DNA from 3 places in the Micromonospora sp. NPDC020750 genome. Region 1 is predicted to be linked to each of the others. Evidence: riboswitches for the same ligand, from Rfam matches in the RefSeq annotation. Region 1 holds a riboswitch; each other region holds the start of a gene.
The links. Region 1 has a riboswitch for cobalamin ahead of bluB (5,6-dimethylbenzimidazole synthase). Riboswitches for the same ligand answer to the same signal wherever they lie in the genome.
Positions count from the first base shown of each region.

Region 1 (7,508 bases):
ATGCTGGCGGCATGGTGGAAGCGGAACTGGTGGACGTGGTCGTGGTCGGGCTCGGCGTCGGCGGCGAGGAGGTGGCCGGGCGCCTCGCCGAGGCGGGCCTCGACGTCGTCGGCATCGAGCGGAGCCTGGTCGGCGGGGAGTGCCCGTACTGGGGGTGCATCCCGAGCAAGATGATGATCCGGGCGGCGAACGCGGTCGCCGAGGCCCGGCGGGTCAACGAGTTCGCCGGCACGGCCCAGGTCCAGCCGGACTGGGCGCCGGTGGCGAAGCGGATCCGCGCGGAGGCCACCGACACCTGGGACGACCGGGTTGCGGTGGAACGGTTCACCGGCAAGGGCGGCCGGTTCGTGCGCGGCAGCGGCCGGCTCGACGGCCCCGGCCGGGTACGCGTCGGCGACCAGGTCTTCCAGGCCCGGCACGGGATCGTGCTCGGCACCGGCACCCGGCCCTCCGTGCCGCCGATCGCCGGGCTCGCCGACACCCCGTACTGGACGAACCACCAGGCAGTCGAGGTCGAGGAGCTGCCCGGGTCGCTGCTCGTGCTCGGCGGCGGCGCGATCGGGCTGGAGCTGGCCCAGGTCTTCGCCCGGTTCGGGGTGGCGGTGACGGTGATCGAGGCGGCGGACCGGGTGCTCGCCGTCGAGGAGCCCGAGGCGTCCGAGGTGGCCGCCGCCGCGCTGCGCGCGGACGGGGTGCGGATCTCCACCGGGGTGAAGGCCGAGCGGGTCGACCACGACGGGCGGGCGTTCACCCTGAGCGCGGCCGGCGGCGTCGAGTTCACCGCCGAGAAGCTGCTGGTGGTGACCGGCCGGCGGGCGCACCTCGACGAGTTGGGGCTGGACGGCGTCGGGGTGGACCCGTCCCAGCGGTACCTCGCCGTCGACGACCGGATGCGCGCCGCCGAGGGCCTCTGGGCGGTCGGCGACCTGACCGGCGAGGGCGCGTTCACCCACATCGCCATGTACCAGGCGGCCATCGTGGTCGCCGACGTGCTCGACCACGCCCGGCGGGCGCGGTCCGGCCCGGACGCCAGCGGCACCGCCAGCGCGGTCGGCGGCGCGGCGAGCACGGCGGGGGCGGGGATCGCCGGTGGCGTGCCGCACGCCGACTACCGGGCGCTGCCCCGGGTCACCTTCACCGACCCCGAGGTGGGCGCGGTCGGGCTGACCGAGCGGCAGGCCCGCGAGCGCGGCATCAACGTGCAGGTCGGCGTGAGCCAGCTCGGCTCGTCCACCCGGGGCTGGATCCACCGGGCCGACGGACTGATCAAGCTGGTCGCCGACGCCGACCGGGGCGTCCTGGTCGGCGCGACCTCGGTCGGCCCGGCCGGCGGCGAGGTGCTGTCGGGCCTGGTGGTGGCGGTACACGCGGCGGTCCCGTTGACCCAGCTCCGGAACATGATCTACGCGTATCCGACGTTCCACCGCGCCATCGAGGACGCCCTGCGCAAGCTGAGGTAGCGCCGCCGCTGGTTCTCGGATCGTCCGACGCGCACGGCGTCGTGCCGGTGCGGTGCGGACGATCAGGGAGACGCGGGTGCGCCGTGCCGGCCGGAGCCCGCGGCGAAGCGGGCCGCGCCCGCCGCCGCGTCGGCCGCCAGCGACTCCGCGCCGTGGGCCAGCTCGACCGCGAAGGCCTCCGGCTCGGTCAGGTTGGCGCCGGCCAGCACCGCCGCCCGGTCGTTGCGCAGGCAGGTCTGCGGGTGGCGGGCGATCCCGGCGGCCAGCCGCTCGGCCTCCACCCGGGCCTCACCCGGCGCGACCAGCCGGTTCACCAGACCCATCGCGTACGCCTCCTCGGCCGGCACCGGTCGGCCGGTGAGGATCAGGTCCATCGCCCGGCTCTCGCCGATCAGCCTGGGCAGCCGGAAGGTCCCCCCGTCGACCAGCGGCACCCCCCAGCGCCGGCAGAAGACCCCGAGCACCGCGTCGGACTCGGCCACCCGCAGGTCGCACCAGAGGGCCAGTTCCAGCCCGCCGGCCACGGCGTACCCGGAGATCGCCGCGATCACCGGCTTGGACAGTCGCATCCGCGTCGGGCCCATCGGACTGTCGCCGTCGGGCTCGACCCGGTTGCCGCCGGGGGTGCCGATCGCCTTCAGGTCCGCGCCGGCGCAGAACGTCCCGCCCGCCCCCCAGAGCACGGCCACCGCCGCCTCCGAATCGGCATCGAAGGCGCGGAACGCGTCGGCCAGGGCCCGGGCGGTCGACCCGTCGACGGCGTTGCGGGCCGACGGCCGGTCCAGGATCACCGTGGTTATGGCCCCGGCGCTTTCGATCCGTACCCCCATCGGCGTCCCTCCTGGTCGGGCGGCTCGACCCTCGGCCGCGGGCCGCCGGGCCGGCGGTGCGGGCCGAGGTGGCCGGCGGGCCGGCCCTCGGGGTGGTGGTGGACACCCCGACATCGACCGTAGCGGCCCGTCCGCCCCGACGGCGCACGGGCGGAGCCGGGCCGGCCGGCACCGGGCGCGGCGCTACCATCGGCGGCGGCACGATCATGTGAGGTGCCCCGCGCCTGCGGGGAGAATCGGGAAGCCGGTGGGAATCCGGCACGGGCCCGCCGCGGTGACCGGGGAGCCGCCGTCCACGCGCGTCACGCGCAGCCACTGGCCGCACGGCTGGGAAGGCGGACGGTCGGGCGTCGATCCGGGAGTCCGAAGACCGGCCTCGCGTCGGGTGCCCACCACAGCGGTGGGCCGAGCGCAGCGGGAGCCTGCCTGTGGACATCTACGACACCATCCACCGCCGCCGGGACGTCCGGGCCGAGTTCACCGGAGAGCCGGTGCCGGCGGACACCCTGCACCGGATCCTCGACGCGGCGCACGCCGCGCCCAGCGTCGGCTACTCGCAGCCGTGGGACTTCGTCCTGGTCCGGGACGCCGGGATCCGCCGCCGGTTCCACGAGCACGTCCAGGCCGAACGGGACACGTTCGCTGCCACCCTCGACGGCGAGGCGGCCGAGCGGTTCGCCCGGATCAAGATCGACGGAGTGCTGGAGTCGACCCTGTCGATCGTGGTCACCTACGACCCGGCGCGGGGCGGCCCGGCCGTCCTCGGGCGGCACGCCATCGCCGACGCCGGGCTCTACTCGGTCTGCCTGGCCATCCAGAACCTGTGGCTCGCCGCCACCGCCGAAGGGCTCGGCGTCGGTTGGGTCTCCTTCTACCGGGAACCGTTCCTGGCCGGGCTGCTCGGTATCCCGGACGGCATCCGGCCGGTGGCGTGGCTCTGCCTCGGGCCAGTCACCCACCTGGCGACCGTGCCGGACCTGGAACGGCACGGGTGGCGGCGGAAGCGTCCCCTCGCCGAGGCGGTGCACCACGACCGTTGGGCGGCGACCGACCGGCGAACGGCTGATTCATGAACCTCGATTGCTGAGATAGCGTGGCATTCACCCTCAGTCCTCAACCCGCTACGTTCGGGAGGATCTTCATGCGTGCCACCGTCAGGGTCCTGCTCGCCTCCGTCCTCACCACCCTCGGCCTGACCGCCGCCGTAGCCACCCCGGCCCTGGCCAGCGCCCCCGCGCCCTTCTGCGAGTCCGGCGCGTCGCAGTTCTACTGCGACGCCACCAGCACCGGCACGACGACCTGGACGGTCACCTGGTACTCCGGCAGCGTCGGGACCTTCACGAGCGCCGGACCGACGCTCTTCGCCAGCTGCCCCTTCTCCAACATCGGCCTGCAGGTGCGGGTCAGCTACAGCTACTTCGACGGCAGCGTGACCCAGTACAGCGACACCGGTAGGTTCATCTGCCGCAGCGGCCCCTGGCAGTAGTCGCCGGGTCCCGCGCCGCCGGGCGGTCGGTGGCGCGGGACCCCACCGTCGGCACCCGGGGCGGTGACGTGCGGGTCGGCGACGGTGTCGGCCGCGTCCCCGGACGGCCGGCCGACACGCACGGCGACAAGCTCGTCACCGCCGACCGGTTTGCGACCGCTCCTGCCGGGAAGTCGGACGGGATGCGGGCACTCTTGACGAGAATCGAACAGAATCCGGCGCTGGACCGGGTCGGGGACCGGTTGCAGCGCGCCGTCCAGGCCACCATCCGCCCGCAGCGGGTGCGCGACCTGCTGCACGGCGTCTTCCTCGGGCATCCGCTGCACCCGGCGCTGGTGCAGGTGCCGGTGGGCGCCTGGATCAGCGCCGCCGTGCTGGACCTCATGCCCGGTCAGCGTCGGGCGGCCACCACGCTGGTCGGGCTGGGCACGGTCGGCGCCCTCCCGGCGGCGGTCGCGGGGCTGAACGACTGGGCGGCCCTCACCCGGGACCAGCGCCGGGTCGGCCTGGTGCACGCCGCCTCCAACACCGTCGGCCTGGCCCTGTACGCCGGCTCGCTGGCCGCCCGGCTGCGTGGGCGGCACGGGACCGGGCGGGCGCTGGCGTACCTCGGGCTGACCGCGGCGAGCGCGGGGGCCTACCTCGGGGGGCACCTGGCGTACAAGCAGGGGGCCCAGGTCAACCAGAGCGTGTCCGAGCTGAACCGGATCAGTGACGGCTGGCACCCGCTCGCGGACATGGCCATGCTGCCGCAGCGGAAGCTGGTCACCCGCGAGGTGGACGACGTTTCGGTCATCCTCTACCGGCACGGCGACGAGGTCACCGTGATGCTGGAGCACTGCCCGCACCAGGGCGGTCCGCTCGGCGAGGGCGAGGTCACCGAGATCGACGGGCACGCCTGCGTGGTCTGCCCGTGGCACGGCAGCGCCTTCCGGCTCAACGGGGGCGAGGTCATGCACGGGCCGTCCGGGAACGACCAGCAGATCCTGCCGACCCGGGTGGTCGACGGGGTGTTGCAGGCCCGACTGCCCTGAGCTTTCCGCTCCCGCCACCCCGCTCCCGCCACCCCGCTCCCGCCACCCCGCTCCCGCCACCCCGCTCCCGCCACCCCGCTCCCGCCACCCCGCCGGGCCCGCCCTGCGCGCACTTTCACGGAATGTGTGGCATCGGCGCGCGCCATGGCCACACATTCCGTGAAAGTGCGCGCAGGGGAGGCGGGGTGGGGGCGGCCGGCGTCAGTTCCGGCGGTGCCGGCCGGAGACCAGGGCCCGCGCGCCGGCGGCGGCCCGGGCGATGCCCGGCCGGCGGCGCAGCCCGAGGACCGCGCCGATCTGTGCCCCGACGATGCTGGCCACGGCGAGCACCGCCGAGACCGCGAGCGGACGGTTCACCTGGTCCTCCTCGCTCGCCCGGGACGCCCCAGCGGCCATCGCCGGCTGCGGCCCGGAGGGCGGCTGGGCCACCTGCTGGCTGCCGCGGGTCGACTCGGCCGACGGTTGGGTGGCCGACGGCGCGGGCGCCGGGCGGGTGGCCGGCGGCGTCGCCGCCGGGGTCGCCGGAGCTTCGGCAGCCGGCGGGGTGGCCGGGGTCGCCGGCGGGGGAGTGACCGCGCCGCCGGGGGCGGGGGCCGTGGGCCGGACCACCAGCCGGCCGGTGGCGTGCGTACGGGCCCCGGCGTCGCCCGCGCCGTCGGGCAGCCTGATGAGCTGCCCCGGGCGGATCCGGTCGGGGTCGTGCAGCCCGTTCAGCTTCGCCACGTCCCGGTACCGGTCGAAGTCGTCGAGGTAGCGCTCGGCGACCTCGCCCAGGTAATCGCCCTTCGCCACCTGGTACACCGTCGGCTCCACCGGCTCGGGTAGCTGGGCCGCCGTGGTGACCACGACCGGCGGCGCCGTCCGCGCGCCGACCGGAAGTGTCGCGCTGACCGGCCGGGCCATCGGGGCCGCCGCGGCGACGGCCGGCTGCGCCACCGTCGGGTACGGGCCGGCCAGCACCGTCGCCGCGCTGGCCGCCGCCGGGCTCGCCGCGATGATCAGGGCCACCGAGCCGACCAGCGCCGCCGCGGCCCGCTGCTGCCGGCTGATTCCGGGCAGCCGGGGTGCCGGTCGGCGCAGCGACTGCGCGCCCAACTCCACGAGCACCGAGAAGGCGAAGGTGGCCCAGCCGAACCAGCCGACCAGGGCCAGCGCCCGCAGGAACAGTTGGCCGTCGTCCCGGCTGGTCAGCGTGACGCCGATCTCGGCGAGGGTGGGTACCTGGTCGGGGAGCGGGTTGCCGGCGAACGCGATCAGCGCCACCGGCCCCCCGACCAGCACCGCGATCAGCACGACCAGCGCGCCGAACCCGGTGAGGACCTGTCCGGTCCGCCGTGCGGCGGAGCGACCCGGTGCGGCCATGGCGTTCCTTCCCTTCCTACGGGTCCTCGGTGAGGGCCCGCGCGGTGGCCTCACCGGAGACGGTGACGGTGTTGCCGAAGCCGAAGAAGCCGAGCATGTACCGGTCGTAGGTGACCGTGACGTGCACCCGGATGAGGGTCTCCCCGCCGACGACCGGGAACTCGACGGAGGAGGCGGTCACGTCCGCCGCGGCGAGGTAGCTGTTCACCGCAGCCCTGGCGGCCACCTGGTCGATCACCTTGGGCCCGCCCTCGATGGCCTTCGCCCGGTCGATGGCCTGGCCGCCGGTCCGGGCCGCCTCCGCGGCCAGGTTGTCGGCCCGCTGCATGGACCGCAGCTGACCGGCGCCGTCGAAGGCCAGCCCGATGATCGCGAGGACGCCGATCATCCCCGCCGCGAGGAACAGGCTGACCCTGCCGTCGTCGCCGCGGAGCCGGCCGGCGGTCACGACCTGCTCCGGTAGCGGTCCAGCGGTGAGGTGAAGGCGGCCGAGATCGTCCGGTTGGTCGGCATCGCCGGCAGCAGCGACAGGTCGATGTCGGCGAAGGAGACCGTGCAGGCCACCCACACGGTGACGGCGGCGGGCTCGCCGGGATCGCTGGCGAAGGCCTCGTCGAAGCTGACCGCATCGCCGTCGACCGAGCCGCTGAAGGTGAGCGTCGGCTGGCCGGCGCAGTTCGCCCGCTGCCAGTCGAGCTGGTTGCTCGCGGCGGCCAGGGCCTGCTGCCGGGCGGTGGCGGCGTCCCGGGAGATGGAGGCGGCCCGGGCGGCATCGTGCGCCGCCGACTCGATCGCCTCCTGGGCGATCGCCGTACGCCCGGCCACGCCGGCCAGCACGAGCAGCGCGAGGAACGCCGGGGCGAGCACGGCCACCTCGACGGCGACCGAACCGCGTTCGTCCCGCCGTGAGCGGGTGCCCGGCGGGCCACCCTCGTCCCGACCTGGGCGGTGGGCGGCGTCCGGACCGGCGCCGGGGCGGCGTCGGCCGCGGACCGCGTCCCGCGCCTGCCGCAGGAGCCGGGCGGCCCGGAATCGGCGTCGGTCGTCGGCCGGCACGTCACGTCTCCGCACGCCGCTCATCCCGTCGTCCACCGTTCGACCGTGCCGTGGGCGGTCTGCCGCACCGGGAAGCTGACCCAGGGGACTACCGACAGGGCGGTGCCGGTCACCGTGCAGGTCACCTCGGTGGCGGCCGTCACGCAGTCCGGCCCCGGCGAGTCCCAGCCGACCAGCCAGTCACCTGCCGAGGTGAGGAAGTCGGTCGCCTGCTGTTCCCCGGCCCCGTCGGGAGCCTGAAGGACGCGCTGGGCGTTGACCGCGCTCTGCGCGGCGTTCA
Region 1 covers NZ_JBIRTH010000007.1:219,362-226,869, reverse strand. Annotated here, with positions in the region: gene ACH4T9_RS22435 (dihydrolipoyl dehydrogenase family protein) at 15-1,460, shown strand; gene ACH4T9_RS22430 (crotonase/enoyl-CoA hydratase family protein) at 1,523-2,290, opposite strand; cobalamin riboswitch at 2,485-2,684, shown strand; gene bluB (5,6-dimethylbenzimidazole synthase) at 2,719-3,363, shown strand; gene ACH4T9_RS22420 (hypothetical protein) at 3,432-3,776, shown strand; gene ACH4T9_RS22415 (DUF2231 domain-containing protein) at 3,959-4,810, shown strand; gene ACH4T9_RS22410 (LysM peptidoglycan-binding domain-containing protein) at 5,012-6,172, opposite strand; gene ACH4T9_RS22405 (hypothetical protein) at 6,189-6,620, opposite strand; gene ACH4T9_RS22400 (TadE/TadG family type IV pilus assembly protein) at 6,617-7,186, opposite strand; gene ACH4T9_RS22395 (TadE/TadG family type IV pilus assembly protein) at 7,249-7,508, opposite strand, start outside.

Region 2 (7,508 bases), on a different contig from region 1:
ACCAGCTCGGGGTCGCCCGGGCCCAGCCCGACGAGCGCGAGGCGTCGTGTCACGCGTCGTCCTCCAGGTCGCCCTCGACCTCCAGGTACACCCGCGCCATCTCCGCCATGATCTCGGTGTCCGGGTCGGACCACAGCCCGCGGTCAGCAGCCTCGTTCAGCCGTTCCACGATGCCACGCAGCGCCCAGGGGTTCGCGCGGCGCATGAACTCCTGGTTCGTCCCGTCGAGGACGTACTCGCGGGCCAGAGACTCGTACATCCAGTCGTGGACGACGCCGGCGGTCGCGTCGAAGCCGAACAGGTAGTCCACGGTCGCGGCGAGCTCGAACGCACCCTTGTACCCGTGGCGCTGCATCGCCGCGATCCAGCGCGGGTTGACGACGCGTGAGCGAAAGACGCGGTTGGTCTCCTCCTGCAGGGTGCGGGTGCGCACGGCGTCCGGCGTGGTCGAGTCCCCGACGTACGCCTTCGGCTCGGCGCCGGTCAGCGCGCGGACCGTGGCGATCATGCCGCCGTGGTACTGGAAGTAGTCGTCGGAGTCGGCGATGTCGTGCTCGCGCGAGTCGATGTTCTTCGCCGCGACGGCGATGCGCTTGTAGCTGGTGCGCATGTCGTCGGTGGCCGTGACACCGTCGAGCCCGCGGCCATACGCGAAGCCGCCCCACGCGGTGTAGACCGCGGCCAGGTCGGCGTCGTCGCGCCACGTGCCGGACTCGACGACCTGGAGGATGCCGGCACCGTACGAGCCCGGCTTCGAGCCGAAGATCCGGGTGGTGGCCCGCCGCAGGTCGCCGTGCTCGGCGAGGTCCTCGCGGGTGTGCGCGCGGACGAAGTTGAGCTCGTCGGGCTCGTCCAGCCCGGCGACGATCTGCACGGCGTCGTCGAGGATTTCGATGACGTGCGGGAAGGCGTCGCGGAAGAAGCCCGAGATGCGCACGGTCACGTCGATGCGCGGCCGGCCCAGCTCGTCGAGGTCGATCACCTCCAGGCCGTTGACGCGTCGCGAGGCCGGATCCCAGGTCGGGCGCACGCCCAGCAGCGCGAGCACCTCGGCGACGTCGTCACCGGACGTGCGCATGGCGGACGTCCCCCACACGGACAGGCCGACCGAGCGCGGGTGCACGCCGGTATCGGCGAGGTGCCGGGCGACGAGCGACTCGGCCATGGCCTGTCCCGTCTCCCACGCGAGGCGCGACGGGACGGCACGCGGGTCGACGGTGTAGAAGTTGCGACCGGTCGGCAGGACGTTGACCAGGCCGCGCAGCGGGGAGCCGGACGGCCCGGCCTCGACGAAGCCGCCGGCGAGCGCGTGCAGGACGTTGGTCAGTTCGTCGGTGGTGGCGGTCAGGCGCGGGACGACCTGCTCGGCGGCGAACCGCAGGACGTCGCGCACGACCGGGTCGTCGTGCAGCGCGTCGATCGCGTCGACGGCCCAGCCGGACTTCTCCATCGCCTCGACCAGGGCACGGGCCTGCCCCTCCACGGCGTCGACCGCGGGGACAGGGGCGTCCTCCGCGAGCCCCAGGGCGGCGCGCAGGCCGGGCAGAGCGCGGTTCTGGCCGCCCCACACCTGCGTGGCGCGGAGCACGGCGAGTACGAGGTTGACCCGCGCCTCCCCCGTCGGCGCCTGGCCCAGCACGTGCAGCCCGTCGCGGATCTGGACGTCCTTGATCTCGCACAGCCAGCCGTCGACGTGCAGCAGGAAGTCGTCGAACTCCTCGTCGTCGGGTCGCTCCTCCAGCCCGAGGTCGCGGTGCATCTGCGCGGACTGCATGAGCGTCCAGATCTGCTGGCGGACCGCGGGCAGCTTCGCCGGATCCATGGCCGCGACGTTGGCGTGCTCGTCGAGCAGCTGCTCGAGCTGGGCGATGTCGCCGTAGCTCTCGGCGCGCGCCATCGGCGGCACGAGGTGGTCGACGATCGTGGCGTGCGCGCGGCGTTTGGCCTGGGCGCCCTCGCCGGGGTCGTTGACGAGGAACGGGTAGATCAGCGGCATGCTGCCGATGGCCGCGTCCGTGGCGCACCCGGCCGAGAGCGCGGCGTTCTTGCCCGGCAGCCACTCCATCGAGCCGTGCTTGCCCAGATGCACGACCGCGTCGGCGCCGAAGCCGTGCTCGAGCCAGCGGTACGCCGCCAGGTAGTGGTGCGACGGTGGCATGTCGGGGTCGTGGTAGATCGCGACCGGCTTCTCGCCGAAGCCGCGTGGCGGCTGGATCAGGATGACGACGTTGCCCGCGCGCAGCGTGGCCAGCACGATGTCACCGGCGTCGTCGACGAACAGTGAGCCGGGGGCCTCGCCCCAGGTCTCGACCATGGCGTCACGGAGCTCGTCCGGCAGGTGGGCGGTCCAGCGCAGGTAGTCGTCGCGGCCGATGCGCACGTGCGACCCGCTGAGCTGGGCCTGCGTGAGCCACTCCTCGTCCTGGCCACCGGCCTCGATCAGCGCATGGATGAGCGCGTTGCCGGCCGTCGTGTCGGGGTCCTCCCTCTCGACCGGCGGGAGCGGGTCGAGCCCGGGGATCTCGCCGGGCGCGCCGAGGTCGTAGCCGGCGTCGCGCATCGCGCGCAGCAGCCGGATCGCCGATACGGGCGTGTCGAGGCCGACGGCGTTGCCGATGCGGCTGTGCTTGGTCGGGTAGGCCGACAGGACAAGGGCCACCTTGCGCTCGGCCGGTGGAACGTGTCGGAGCCGCGCGTGGTTCACCGCGATGCCCGCGACGCGGTCGCACCGCTCGGCGTCGGTCTGGTAGCGCGGCAGACCGTCGGCGTCGACCTCCTTGAACGAGAACGGGACGGTGATGAGCCGGCCGTCGAACTCGGGGATGGCGATCTGGGTCGCGGAGTCGAGCGGGGTGACGCCGTCGTCGGATGCTTCCCACTCGGCCTTGCTGGACGTGAGCGCCAGCGCCTGCAGCACCGGGACGTCCAACGCGCGCAGCCGCTCGACGTTCCAGGACTCGTCGTCGCCACCGGCGCCGGCGGTGGCGGGCTTGGAGCCGCCTGCGGCGAGTACGGTGACGATGATCGCGCCGAGCGTGGCGAGCTCGGTGAACAGCTCGTCGGGCGCCGCCCGCAGCGAGGAGACGAAGATCGGCACGCCGACGGCCTTGCCGGTCGCGTCGATCGCGTCGGCGAGCTCGTGCGCGAACGCGTTGTTGCCGCTCACCTCGTGTGCCCTGTAGTACAGCACGCCGATCCGTGGCACATCGCTCCCGGCTGCCTGCCGGCCGACGCCCCACTCGGGCAGAACGGCCGGCGGCTCGAAGCCCTCGCCGGTCAGCAGCACCGTGTCGGAGAGAAAGGCGTGCAGCTGACCCAGGTTCTCCGCGCCTCCCTCGGCGAGGTAGCGGTGTGCCTCGGCGCACACGCCGATCGGCACGGTTGACAGCTCCATGAGTGCGGCGTTCGGCGTCCGCTCCCCGCCGAGGACGACCAGGGGACGCCCGGCCTCGCGCACAAGGGCGGCGACATCCCGCACGTCCTCGGGTGAACCGAGCACGCGCAGCACGACCAGGTCCGCCTCGGCGGTCAGGGCGTCGCGGCGCTCGTCGGTCACCCGGGCAGGGTTGGCCCAGGTGTAGTCCGAGCCGCTGGCACGCGCCGACAACAGGTCGGTGTCCGACGTGGACATGAGAGCGATGCGGGTCATGCTTCTCCTTCGGTGGAGCTGGTCCGGGAGTCGAGGCGCAGGTCGTCGACCGGGCGACCGGCGCAGAGGTGCTCACGGACCAGCCGTGCCGCGTCGCCGGGTCGTACCGGCCCGTACCAGGCGCCGTCGGGGTGGACGACGGCCACGGGGCCGTGGTTGCACGGGAACAGGCACCCGGTCTGCGCCATGAGGACGTCGGAGTCAGTGAGCCGGTGCTCGACGAGCGCGCCGACGAGCGCGCGGTAGGTCTCGTCCGCACCTCGGGCGCTGCAGCGCGGGCCACGGCACAGCAGCAGATGGTGCCGGTACGGCGGGGGCGCGTCCCACGCCGGTGACGACAACGGCGCCTCGCGGCCGGTGATGGTCCGCTCTCCGAACCGGATGACCGGCGGGTTGATCTGCTGGCGGTGCCAGTGGCCGGCGACGCGTCCCACCCACGAGCGGGCGTAGGTCAGGTCGTCGGTGCTCACCGGCTCGAGGCGAACCTCTCGGACGCCGTCGGCGTGCACCAGGTCGAGCACGTGGGTGAGTGTCGGCTCGCCGACCTGCAGGAATGCCAGACGGGCACCGGCGGCCTCGGCCTCCCGGCGCAGCACCGCTGATCGGGCGGCGTCGGGCAGTGCGGTCGCGACGTGGACGAGGACGCTCACGACGTCAGGAGCGGACGAGCCAGTTGGGCAGAACCTGGTGGGAGGATCCGGTCTGGTGCGAGCGAGGATAACGAGCCACGACGGTCTTCCTTCGTCCGGAGGCCTGTGCGCGAGGCCTGGATGGGCAGGTGTCGCAGACGGGGTCTGCGGCCAGCAGGTCTTCGGACTTGGGATCAACCGGACGGAGCGCCTTCCCAGACCGTTGGTCCAGTGGCGTCGTGCTCCGCCCGTCACCCTCACCGCTGCGCGTCAGTCCCGGACTCTCACCGGGTTCCCTGGCTCATGGCTGAGTTTGGCTGGCGTGACGAACGTAGCACCGCCGACCGACGGTGCCCGAGACGGGCTCTGGCACGATGGCGCCGTGACCGAGAGGACCCGCCGTGACCTGTGTCCCGGTCTGCTGCGCCCCTGGATCGCCGACGACGGCGCGCTCGTCCGGGTGCGCGTCCCCGGTGGCGCCGTGACGACCGAGGCGCTCGGCGCACTCGTCCGCGTGGCGGGTGAGCACGGCGACGGCGCGGTCCACCTGACCAGCCGCGCCAACCTCCAGGTGCGCGGCATCGAGCACGACGACGGGTGCCTGCCGGACGCGGTCGTGGACGTGATCATGGCAACCGGGCTCGTGCCGTCGACGTCGCACGAGCGGGTGCGCAACATCTTGGCCTCACCGCTCACCGGACGCCGCGCTGGCCGCGCCGACCTGCGTCCGGTGATCGCTGGCCTCGACGCCCGGCTGTGCGCGGAGCCCCTGCTCGCCGCGCTGGCCGGCCGGTTCCTGTTCGTGCTCGACGACGGCCGCGGCGACCTGGTCGAGCGCGACCTGGACCTCGGTCTCGTGGCGCTCGACGCGAGCACCGCGCAGTTACGCGCCGGGACGTCGTGGGGACCGGTGGTCCCGCTGGACGAGGCCGCTGCGGCGCTGACGACACTCGCCGTGCGGTTCGCCGGGCTCGCCGGTAGCGAACCGAGCTCTCCCTGGCACGTCGAGGAGCTGCCCGGCTCCGGCGCGGCAGTGCTGGGCACCGTGCTCGAGCGTGCCGCGGGGACCCGGGTGAGCACGCCACCACCCCCGCTTGGCAGGATCGCGCAGGACGACGGCCGTGTCGCGCTGCACCTCGCGGTCCCCGACGGCCGGGTGGATGCTCGCTTCATGGACGAGGTCCGCGCCCTCGGTGCGGGCGACCTCGTCGTCACGCCACGGCGCACCCTGCTCGTCCCCGATCTGGAGAATGCATGACTTTCGCCCCACCGACGCGCCGCTACGACTACGTCACCGACGGCGCGGCGATCTACACCGACTCGTTCGCCACCATCCGCGCCGAGGCCGACCTGACGCGCGTCCCGACCGACGCCGAGAAGGTCGCGGTGCGGATGATCCACGCGTGCGGGCAGACCGACCTGACGCGGGACCTGGTGATCCATCCCGGTCTTGTGACGGCGGCCCGGGCGGCGCTCGACGCGGGAGCGCCGATCCTGACGGACGCGCACATGGTCGCCGCCGGCGTCACCCGCGCCCGGCTGCCCCGCGACAACGAGGTCCGCTGCTTCCTGCGCGAGCCCGAGGTCCCGGCGCTCGCCCGCGCGTGGGGCACGACCCGGTCCGCGGCGGCGGTGTCTCTGTGGGCCGAGCACATCGAGGGTGCGGTCGTCGCGTTCGGCAACGCCCCCACGGCCCTGTTCCACCTGCTGGAGATGCTGCGTGACGGCGCACCGCGGCCGGCCGCGATCATCGGCACGCCGGTGGGTTTCATCGGTGCGGCCGAGTCCAAGCAGGCGCTCATCGACCTCGCCGCCGAGGCACCCGGGCTCGACGTGCCGTATCTCGTGGTGACCGGGCGTCGCGGCGGCTCGGCGCTGGCCGCCTCGGCGCTCAACGCCCTGGCCCAGGAGGCGGAGTGAGCGGCCGGCTGTTCGGCGTCGGGGTCGGCCCGGGGGATCCCGAGCTCGTCACGCTGAAGGCCGCCCGGCTGATCGGCGCGGCGGACGTCGTCGCCTACCACCAGGGCGTCGGCAAGCAGTCCAACGCGCGCCGCATCGCCGCCGGCCTGCTCCCGGACGACGTGATCGAGGAGGCGCTCGTCTACCCGGTGACGACGAAGACCACCGACCACCCGGGCGGGTACGCCGGCGCGATGGCGGACTTCTACGCCGAGTGCGGCGAGCGGCTCCGCGCGCACCTGAGGGCGGGCCGCGACGTCGTCGTGCTGGCCGAGGGCGACCCGATGCTCTACGGCTCGTTCATGTACCTGCACGACCGGCTCGCGGACGAGTTCGAGACGCAGGTCGTCGCAGGCGTACCCGCCTTCGCGGCCGCCACGGCCACGACCGCCCTGCCCCTGGTCCGGCAGACCGACGTGCTGACCGTGCTGCCCGGCACGCTTCCCGAGCCGGAGCTGGCCCGGCGCCTCGCCGACACCGACGGCGCCGTGATCATGAAGCTCGGCCGCACGTTCGCCAAGGTCCGCTCGGCGCTCGAACAGGCCGGACGCGTCGAGGGGTCCTGGTACGTCGAGCGGGCGTCGATGGACGCCCAGCGGGTGCTCCCGGTCGCCGACGTGGACCCCGATACGGTGCCGTACTTCTCGATCGTCCTGGTCCCCGGCGACACCCGTCCCGGTGTGGCGCGCTACGACCGCTCGGCGAGTGCGGTCACCGAGCCCGTCGCCGGTGCCGAAGTCGTCGTCGTGGGCCTCGGTCCCGGTCCCGACCAGTGGCTCTCCCCCGAGGCGTCGCAGGTGCTCGCGGAGGTCGGCCACGTCATCGGCTACGGACCGTATGTCCAGCGCGTCCCGCAGCGCCCGGGCCTGGTGCGTCACGCGTCCGGCAACACGGTTGAGGTGGACCGGGCCCGCGAGGCGCTCGAGCTGGCGCTCGCCGGCGAGCGCGTCGCGGTCGTCTCCGGCGGCGACGCGGGCATCTTCGGTATGGCGTCGGCGGTGTTCGAGGCCGCGGAGGACCCGCGCTACGCGGACGTCGCCGTGCGCGTCGTGCCCGGAATCTCTGCCGTCCAAGCGGTCGCGGCGCGTGCCGGCGCCCCCATCGGCGCTGACTTCGCGGTGATGAGCCTGTCGGACCGGCTCAAGCCCTGGGACGTCGTGGTGAAGCGGCTGCGCGCCGTCGCCGAGGCGGACCTCGTGCTCGCCCTCTACAACCCGCGCTCGCGCTCGCGCACCGAGCAGGTCGCGCAGGCCCGAGCAGTGCTGCTGGAG
Region 2 covers NZ_JBIRTH010000008.1:362,795-370,302, forward strand. Annotated here, with positions in the region: gene cobF (precorrin-6A synthase (deacetylating)) at 1-53, opposite strand, end outside; gene cobN (cobaltochelatase subunit CobN) at 50-3,649, opposite strand; gene ACH4T9_RS24865 ((2Fe-2S) ferredoxin domain-containing protein) at 3,646-4,299, opposite strand; cobalamin riboswitch at 4,434-4,615, opposite strand; gene ACH4T9_RS24870 (sulfite reductase subunit beta) at 4,661-5,536, shown strand; gene ACH4T9_RS24875 (precorrin-8X methylmutase) at 5,533-6,198, shown strand; gene ACH4T9_RS24880 (precorrin-2 C(20)-methyltransferase) at 6,195-7,508, shown strand, end outside.
Region 2: another riboswitch for cobalamin. It lies ahead of ACH4T9_RS24865 ((2Fe-2S) ferredoxin domain-containing protein); the one in region 1 lies ahead of bluB (5,6-dimethylbenzimidazole synthase).

Region 3 (7,508 bases), on a different contig from region 1:
GACGCCCTACCCGACGTCGAGCGCCGCTACGAGACGTACCTCGGCCGCGCCGCCCACCGCAACGGCTCCACCCGAACCTTCGACCTCGGCGACGCCTCAGTGATCGTCGTCGCCGAGTCCGCGCTGCCCGACGTCCTGCCCGGCGAGCGCCCGCCGGCCCTGCCCGCTTTCGTGGGGTACACGGTCGCGGTACACGACATTTCCCAGACCGAGCATCATCTACGGACCGCAGGGGTGCCATACCGCACGCCCCGACCGGACGAGATCGTCGTACCGGCCAGCGAAGCCCTCGGCGTCGCGATCATCTTCCGTCCCGCCATCGACTGACATCCGAACCCCCGCAGACGAGGCCATGACGCGGAAGCGAGATCGCCGACATCTGCTGGGGATTCGCCTGTCGCGGTCGGCTCAGAAGTCGTCGTCGAAGGCGACGGCGCCGGTCACCCCGACCTGGTACGCCGACACCCGCCGTTCGAAGAAGTTGGACAGCTCCTGCACGTCCTGCAACTCCATGAACGCGAACGGGTTGGTCGACCCGTAGTGGACGGGCATGCCGAGTTGCGCGAGCCGCCGATCGGCGACGTGCTGGAGGTACTGGCGCATGTCGGCCAGGGACATCCCGGACACGCCGTGGCCGAGCAGGTCCTCGGCGAACTGGACCTCGCACTCGACGGCCTCGGTGAGCATCAGGCGTACCTGGTCTGCGAGGTCGTCGTCGAACAGGTCCGGTTCCTCGTGGCGGACGGTGTCGACCACGTCGAAGGCGAAGGCCATGTGCATGGACTCGTCGCGGAACACCCAGTTGGTGCCGGATGCCAGGCCGTGCAGCAGTCCCCGGGAGCGCAGGAAGTAGACGTAGGCGAAGGCCCCGTAGAAGAACAGCCCCTCGATGCAGGCGGCGAAGCAGATCAGGTTGAGCAGGAACACCCGCCGGTCCTGCTTCGAGCGCAGCTCCCGCAGGTCCTGGAGGGAGTCGATCCAGCGGAAGCAGAATTCGGCCTTACGCCGGATCGAGGGGATGTTCTCGATGGCGTCGAACGCGGCGAACCGCTCGGCCTCGTCGGGCACGTACGTGTCGAGGAGGTTCAGGTAGAACTGGACGTGCACGGCCTCCTCGAACAGTTGCCGCGACAGGTAGAGCCGGCCCTCCGGCGAGTTCACGTGCTGGTAGAGGTTCAGCACCAGGTTGTTGGCGACGATGGTGTCGCCGGTGGCGAAGAACGCGACGAGGCGGCTCACCAGGTGCCGCTCCGCCGGGGAGAGCCGGTCGAGGTCGGCGAGGTCGGCGTGCAGGTCGACCTCCTCCACGGTCCAGGTGTTGCGGATGGCGTCGCGGAACCGGTCGAAGAAGTGCGGGTAGCGCATCGGACGGAGGGTGAGGTCCATCCCCGGGTCGAGCAGCATGTGTGTGGTCCTCGGGTCGGTGGCGGTGGCGTCGGTCGGGGCGGTCACTGGCAGGCTTCGCACGACTCGGGGTTCTCCAGGGAGCAGGCCACCGCCTCGTCGACGGTCACCGCCGCCGCGACGACACCGACGGCGCTGACGGCATTGACCGGGCCGGCGGGGCTGACCGGGCCGGCGGGTGCGACCGTGGCCTGCTGGATCCGGGTGGCGGGGCGGGACCGCAGGTAGTAGGTGCTCTTCAACCCGGCCTTCCAGGCGTACAGGTACATCGAGGAGAGCTTGCCGATCGTCGGAGCGGCGAGGAACAGGTTCAGCGACTGTGACTGGTCGATGAACGGGGCGCGGGCGGCGGCCAGGTCGATCAGCGCCCGCTGCGGCAACTCCCAGGCCGTACGGAACAGCTGCCGGACCTCCGCCGGCAGTTCCGTGATGCCCTGCACCGATCCCTCGGCGCGCTTGATCGCCGAGCGGACCTGGTCGGTCCACAGGCCGCGGGCCTTCAGTTCGCGTACGAGAGCGGTGTTGACCTGGAGGAACTCCCCGGACAGGGTCTCGCGCTTGAACAGGTTGGACACCTGCGGCTCGATGCACTCGTAGCAGCCGGCGATGGAGGCGATGGTGGCGGTCGGGGCGATCGCCACCAGCAGCGAGTTGCGCAGGCCGTGCGCGGCGACGCGCTCCCGCAGCGCCCCCCAGCGCTGCGCCTGGCTGCCCGTCACGCCCCACAGGTCCGGCTGGAGCTGGCCGCGTGCCGCCCGGGTCTCGGCGAAGGCCGGGTGGGCGCCGAAGCGTTCCGCCAGGTCGGCCGACGTCTCCAGGGCGGTCAGGTACAGCTCCTCGCTGATCCGGGTGGACAGCTCCCGGGCTTCCGGGGAGTCGAACGGCAGCCGCAGGGCGAAGAACACGTCCTGCAGGCCCATCAGGCCGAGGCCGACCGGCCGCCAGCGGGGGTTGCTCGCCGCGGCCTGCGGGGTCGGGTAGTAGTTGATGTCGATGACCCGGTCGAGGAACGTTACGGCGGTGCGGACGGTGGCGCGCAGCCGTTCCCAGTCGATGCCGCCGTCGGTGAGGTGGGCGGCGAGGTTTACCGAGCCGAGGTTGCACACGGCGGTCTCGGCGTCGCTGGACACCTCGATGATCTCGGTGCACAGGTTGGACAGGTGCACCACGTTGCCCGGCTCGGCGGTCTGGTTGCACAGCCGGTTCGCGGCGTCCTTGAACGTCATCCACCCGTTGCCGGTCTGCGCGAGGGTCCGCATCATCCGCCCGTACAGCTCCCGCGCCGGCACCTGCCGCACGTACCGGCCCTGCGCCTCGGCCGCCCGGTACGCCGCGTCGAACTCGTCCCCCCACAGGTCCGGCAGTTCCGGCACCACGTCCGGGTCGAACAGCGACCACATCCCGTCGGCCTCCACCCGGCGCATGAACTCGTCCGGGACCCAGTTGGCCAGGTTCAGGTTGTGGGTGCGCCGGGCGTCCTCACCGGTGTTGTCCCGCAGTTGCAGGAACTCCTCGATGTCCGGATGCCACGGCTCCAGGTAGACGCAGGCCGCGCCCTTGCGCCGGCCGCCCTGGTTGACCGCCGCCACCGAGGCGTCCAGCGTCCGCAGCCACGGCACGATCCCGTTGGACTGCCCGTTGGTGCCCCGGATCAGCGCACCCCGCGACCGGACCCGGGAGAACGCGATGCCGATGCCGCCGGCGAACTTCGACAGGTTCGCCACCTGCGCGTACCGCTGGTAGATCGAGTCCAGTTCGTCGCGCGGGGAGTCGACCAGGTAGCAGGAGGACATCTGGGTGTGCCGGGTGCCGGAGTTGAACAACGTCGGCGAACTCGGCAGGTACGCCAGGCTCGACATCAACCGGTAGAACTCGATCACCTCGTCCGGGGCGTGGGACAGGCCGCACGCCACCCGCAGCAACCAGTACTGCGGGGTCTCCACCACCAGCCGGCTCGTCGGGTGCCGCAGCAGGTACCGGTCGTGGACCGTGCGCAGCCCGAAGTACTCGAACCGCAGGTCACCGTGGGGGTCGACGGCGTCATCGAGCTGGGTGGCGTTGGCGGCGACGAACGCGGCGGTGCCGTCGCCGATGAGGCCCTCGACGTGTCCCCGTCGGATCGCCTCGCTGAACGACCCGATGCCCTGCCTGCGGACCTCCTTGTCGATGTAGCCGCCCAGCAGGCGGGCGGCCAGCCGCGAGTACTGCGGCTCCTCACCGATCATCTCGGCTGCGGTCTGGATGGACAGCCGGTCCAGCTCGGCGGTCGTCGCGCCGTCGTACAGGCCGCTGATCGTCCGTGTCGCCACCCGCAACGGGTCGACGTCGGCGAGGCCGACCGTCCACCGCTCGACCGCTCCGACGATCCTGTTGACATCGACCGATTCGGTGCCGCCGTCGCGCTTACGCACGCGCATCTGCGTCCGCCGCGGGCCCGGTAGGGCTGCCTCGTCGGCCACCATGCCATCGGCCGGGACAACCTCGGTGACTGCCACCACTCACTCCTCGCGGGCTCGGGACCTGATGGCCTTCGGACGCGTGGAGACAGACACCGGCGGACGTCACGCCGGCGGGGCGCGGGTCAGGTGGCGTCGGCCGTCCCACGCGGCCTCGGACCGCCGCCCACCCCGGTATGGGTGCGCGGCGCGCTGGCAGGTCTTCGGACTCGCGGGCGCGACCGGGCTCGCCGGTCTTCTACTGGCCGTCGCTTCCCAGGCCGCTGGCGGCCCAGTGCTGATGACGGCGGTCGTTCCCACTCACCGCTGCGGGGCAGTCCCGGATTTCCACCGGGTTCCCTCTTGCCTCGACCGCCCCGGATGAGCGGCCGAACCAGCTACGGTCGACACCATATATAGGGACTACGGCGTTGTCACACCCCACATGTCGAGTCCGGGCGTGTCGGCGGCCACGGCGGTGAAGCCTCGTCGATTCCTTCGCCGCACCGATCCGATCCGATTGGCGGAGCGGGTCTGGAGCCAAGGGCGGCGGGCCCGGCCGGTAGGGCCGGAACGGATGTCGATCGGTCGGGTTTCCGACGAGCCTCAGTGCACATTGGACCGTGACCTCCTACGGTGACTTCCGGCACGCCAGGGGATGGACGTCGCCGGGAATCGACCCGGCGACGCGATTCAGGCGTTTTACAGGGGGTTGTCTCGATGCACGTTCGGAGCCGCGCCATCGCGGGTCTGGTCGCCGGGGCTGTGCTGTTGACAGGCCAACCGGCGGCCGCGGGCACTGTGCAGGGCAGTGCCGCCGACGAGGTCGCGAGCGCCAGCGCTCGCGCCGCCACGAGAACGATCGGCGGCGATGCGACGCGCACGGCCGTCCGCACGGCCGCGGCACTGTCGGTGCCGGGACACACCGGGCTGGTTCCCAGCACGCCGCGCAATGACGTACCGCGGATCACCGACGGCGAGATCACCGACATCGAGGTGATCGGCAACCGGGTCTTCATCGCCGGCTCCTTCACCGCGATCGCCAACGTCGGGGGGACGCCGGTGGCGCAGCCGTCGCTGGCTTCCTACAACATCGACACGGGCCTGGTCGACACCGGCTTCCAGCCGACGTTCGACGGATCCGTCGAGGCCGTCGAGGCCTCGCCGGACGGCTCGTCGCTCTATGTCGCCGGCTCGTTCAACACGGTCGGTGGCCTGACGAAGCGCAAGATCGTACGGCTCGACCCGGTCACCGGCGCTCCGATCGCGGCGTTCACCGCGCAGGGGAACGGGCGCGCGACCGCTCTGGCCGTGAGCAGCACCGCGGTGTACGTGGGCGGCCAGTTCACGAAGGTGAACAGCGTGAACCGCACCGGGCTGGTCGCGCTCAACCCGACGACGGGGGCGGTCGACAGCGGATTCAACCTGCCCCTGTCCGGCGGCATCGGCGTCGGCGGCATGCTCACCGTGCAGCAGCTCAAGCTGACGCACAACGGCAGCAGGCTGCTGGTCGTGCACACCGGTCGCCAGATCGCCGGCCAGGACCGCTACGGCGTCGGTCTCGTCGACACCGCCACCAAGGCCCTCCTGCCGTGGCGCACCCGCCTGTGGGAGGACAACCTCTCCTTCGTCGGCGGCATCCAGCGGGTCTTCGCCGGTGACGTCGCGCCGGACGACTCCTACTTCGTCGTCACCAGCGGTTCGGGAGGCGACCGCCCGCCGATCAACGACACGGCGATCGCGTTCCCGGTGACCGGCGCCGACCACGTCGCGCCGATCTGGGTGTCGCGTCACTTCGACAGCATCTACTCGGTCGCCATCACCGAGACGGCCGTGTACGTCGGCGGCCACTTCAGTTGGCAGGAATCGCCGACCTCCAACGTCCCGTGGCCCGGCCTGGACAACGTCGGGTACGGCACGGGCCAGGGCCTGAGCGGCTACGGTCTCGGCGACCAGGTGGTCCGCCGTGACCACCTCGGCGCGCTCGACCCGGCCACGGGCACGGCGATCGAGTGGAACCCGGGTTCCAGCTCGTACGAGGGGGAGAAGGCGATGCTGGCCACCCCGCGCGGCCTCTTCGTCGGTGGCGACGGCAACACCAAGGGCGGCCTGCCGGCGGGGCGGGTCGGGTTCTTCGACCTCACCCAGGCACCCGCGCCCTCGCCGGTCGACACGACGATCGTCACCCCCATCGAGGGGACGGTCAAGCAGGCCAACGCGCCGTTCGCGCTCGGCGGGCAGGCGACCGCTCCGGCCGGCGTCACCAAGGTCGGGATCGAGATCCAGAACCGGGGTTCCAAGAAGTACCTGCAGGACGACCTCACGACGTGGGGCGCCGCCAACAGCATCAACGCGACAGTCGCAGCGGTGAACACCGCCTCGACCTCGTGGTCCCTCACCGTGTCGCTGCCCGTCGGCGAATACCAGGTCCAGGCGAAGACGTTCGGTAACAACGGCCAGAGCGATGCCTCGAAGGCCGTCAAGAAGATCGAGACCTTCAGCTTCGACGACCTGCCGCCGACCACGAAGATCACCTCGCCGCCCGCCGGCCTGGTCGCCGCCCAGAGCTTCGTCGCGACCGGCACCGCCAGCGACGACAAGGGCGTCAGCGCGATGACGTACTCGTTCCGCAGGTCGGACAACCAGTACCTTCAGGACGACGGGACGGCCGCACCGGTCTACAACACCTTCCGGGGCGAGCCGGACGTCATCGGCGCGTTGTCGACCACCTGGCAGGTCGAGGTGGCCCTCCCCACCGAGGGCGAGTGGAAGATGACGGCCACCGCCATCGACAACGCCGGTCAGGGTGACCTGCGCGGCGACACCCGGGACTGGATCATCTCGGCGACCGGCGTCGCGCCGTCGGTGGCCGTCAGCACCCCCACGCCGATGACGCCGCCCACCGCCGCCGCGCCGGTCACCGTCGCGCCGGGCGGCTCGATCACGTTCTCGGGGACCGCCAGCGACGACGGCACCCTGAAGTCGGTCGAGATCTACCTGCGCAACAACACCACGCGCGAGGCGTTGGCGGCCGACGGCACGTGGGGCGCCGACTCGATCGCGGCGTACCACCGGGTCTCACCGATCAACCTGAACGCCCCGTCGTACAACTGGTCCTACACCACCGTGCCGCTCACGCCCGGCGTGTACGACTTCCGGGTGCGGGCCACCGACAACCTGGGCCTGAGCACGGCGACCGCCAACCTGGGCCGGCTCACCGTCACCGCCCAGGTGCCCGGTGACGCCTTCCCGAACGGCCTGTTGAACTTCACCGGCGTCGACCAGAATGTCGACCAGTTGCACCTCAACCTGGCCGGCAGCGCGACCGACAACAACGGCGTGCAGAGCGTGCGGGTGGCGCTGCGCGACCTCGACACCGGCCGGTACGTGCAGCCGAACGGCACCATGGCGGCGAACTTCGCCACGGTGAACGCCACCCTCGCCTCGCCCGGCGCGACGAGCACCACGTTCGCCCTGTCGATCGACCTGCCGACCAAGGGCGAGTACAGCGTCGAGGCGTGGGCCGTCGACACGGCGGGCCAGCAGGACGGTTCGACCTCCGGCGCCACCGCTCGGTACCTCGTGTATCCGGGCGATCTCGACCCACGGCTGGAGCCGAGCCTCACCCCGCAGGACGGCGAGGTCTACACGGACTCGAGGATCGTGGTC
Region 3 covers NZ_JBIRTH010000001.1:158,100-165,607, reverse strand. Annotated here, with positions in the region: gene ACH4T9_RS00805 (VOC family protein) at 1-327, shown strand, start outside; gene ACH4T9_RS00800 (ribonucleotide-diphosphate reductase subunit beta) at 409-1,404, opposite strand; gene ACH4T9_RS00795 (ribonucleoside-diphosphate reductase subunit alpha) at 1,449-3,866, opposite strand; cobalamin riboswitch at 4,037-4,253, opposite strand; gene ACH4T9_RS00790 (hypothetical protein) at 4,476-7,508, shown strand, end outside.
Region 3: another riboswitch for cobalamin. It lies ahead of ACH4T9_RS00795 (ribonucleoside-diphosphate reductase subunit alpha); the one in region 1 lies ahead of bluB (5,6-dimethylbenzimidazole synthase).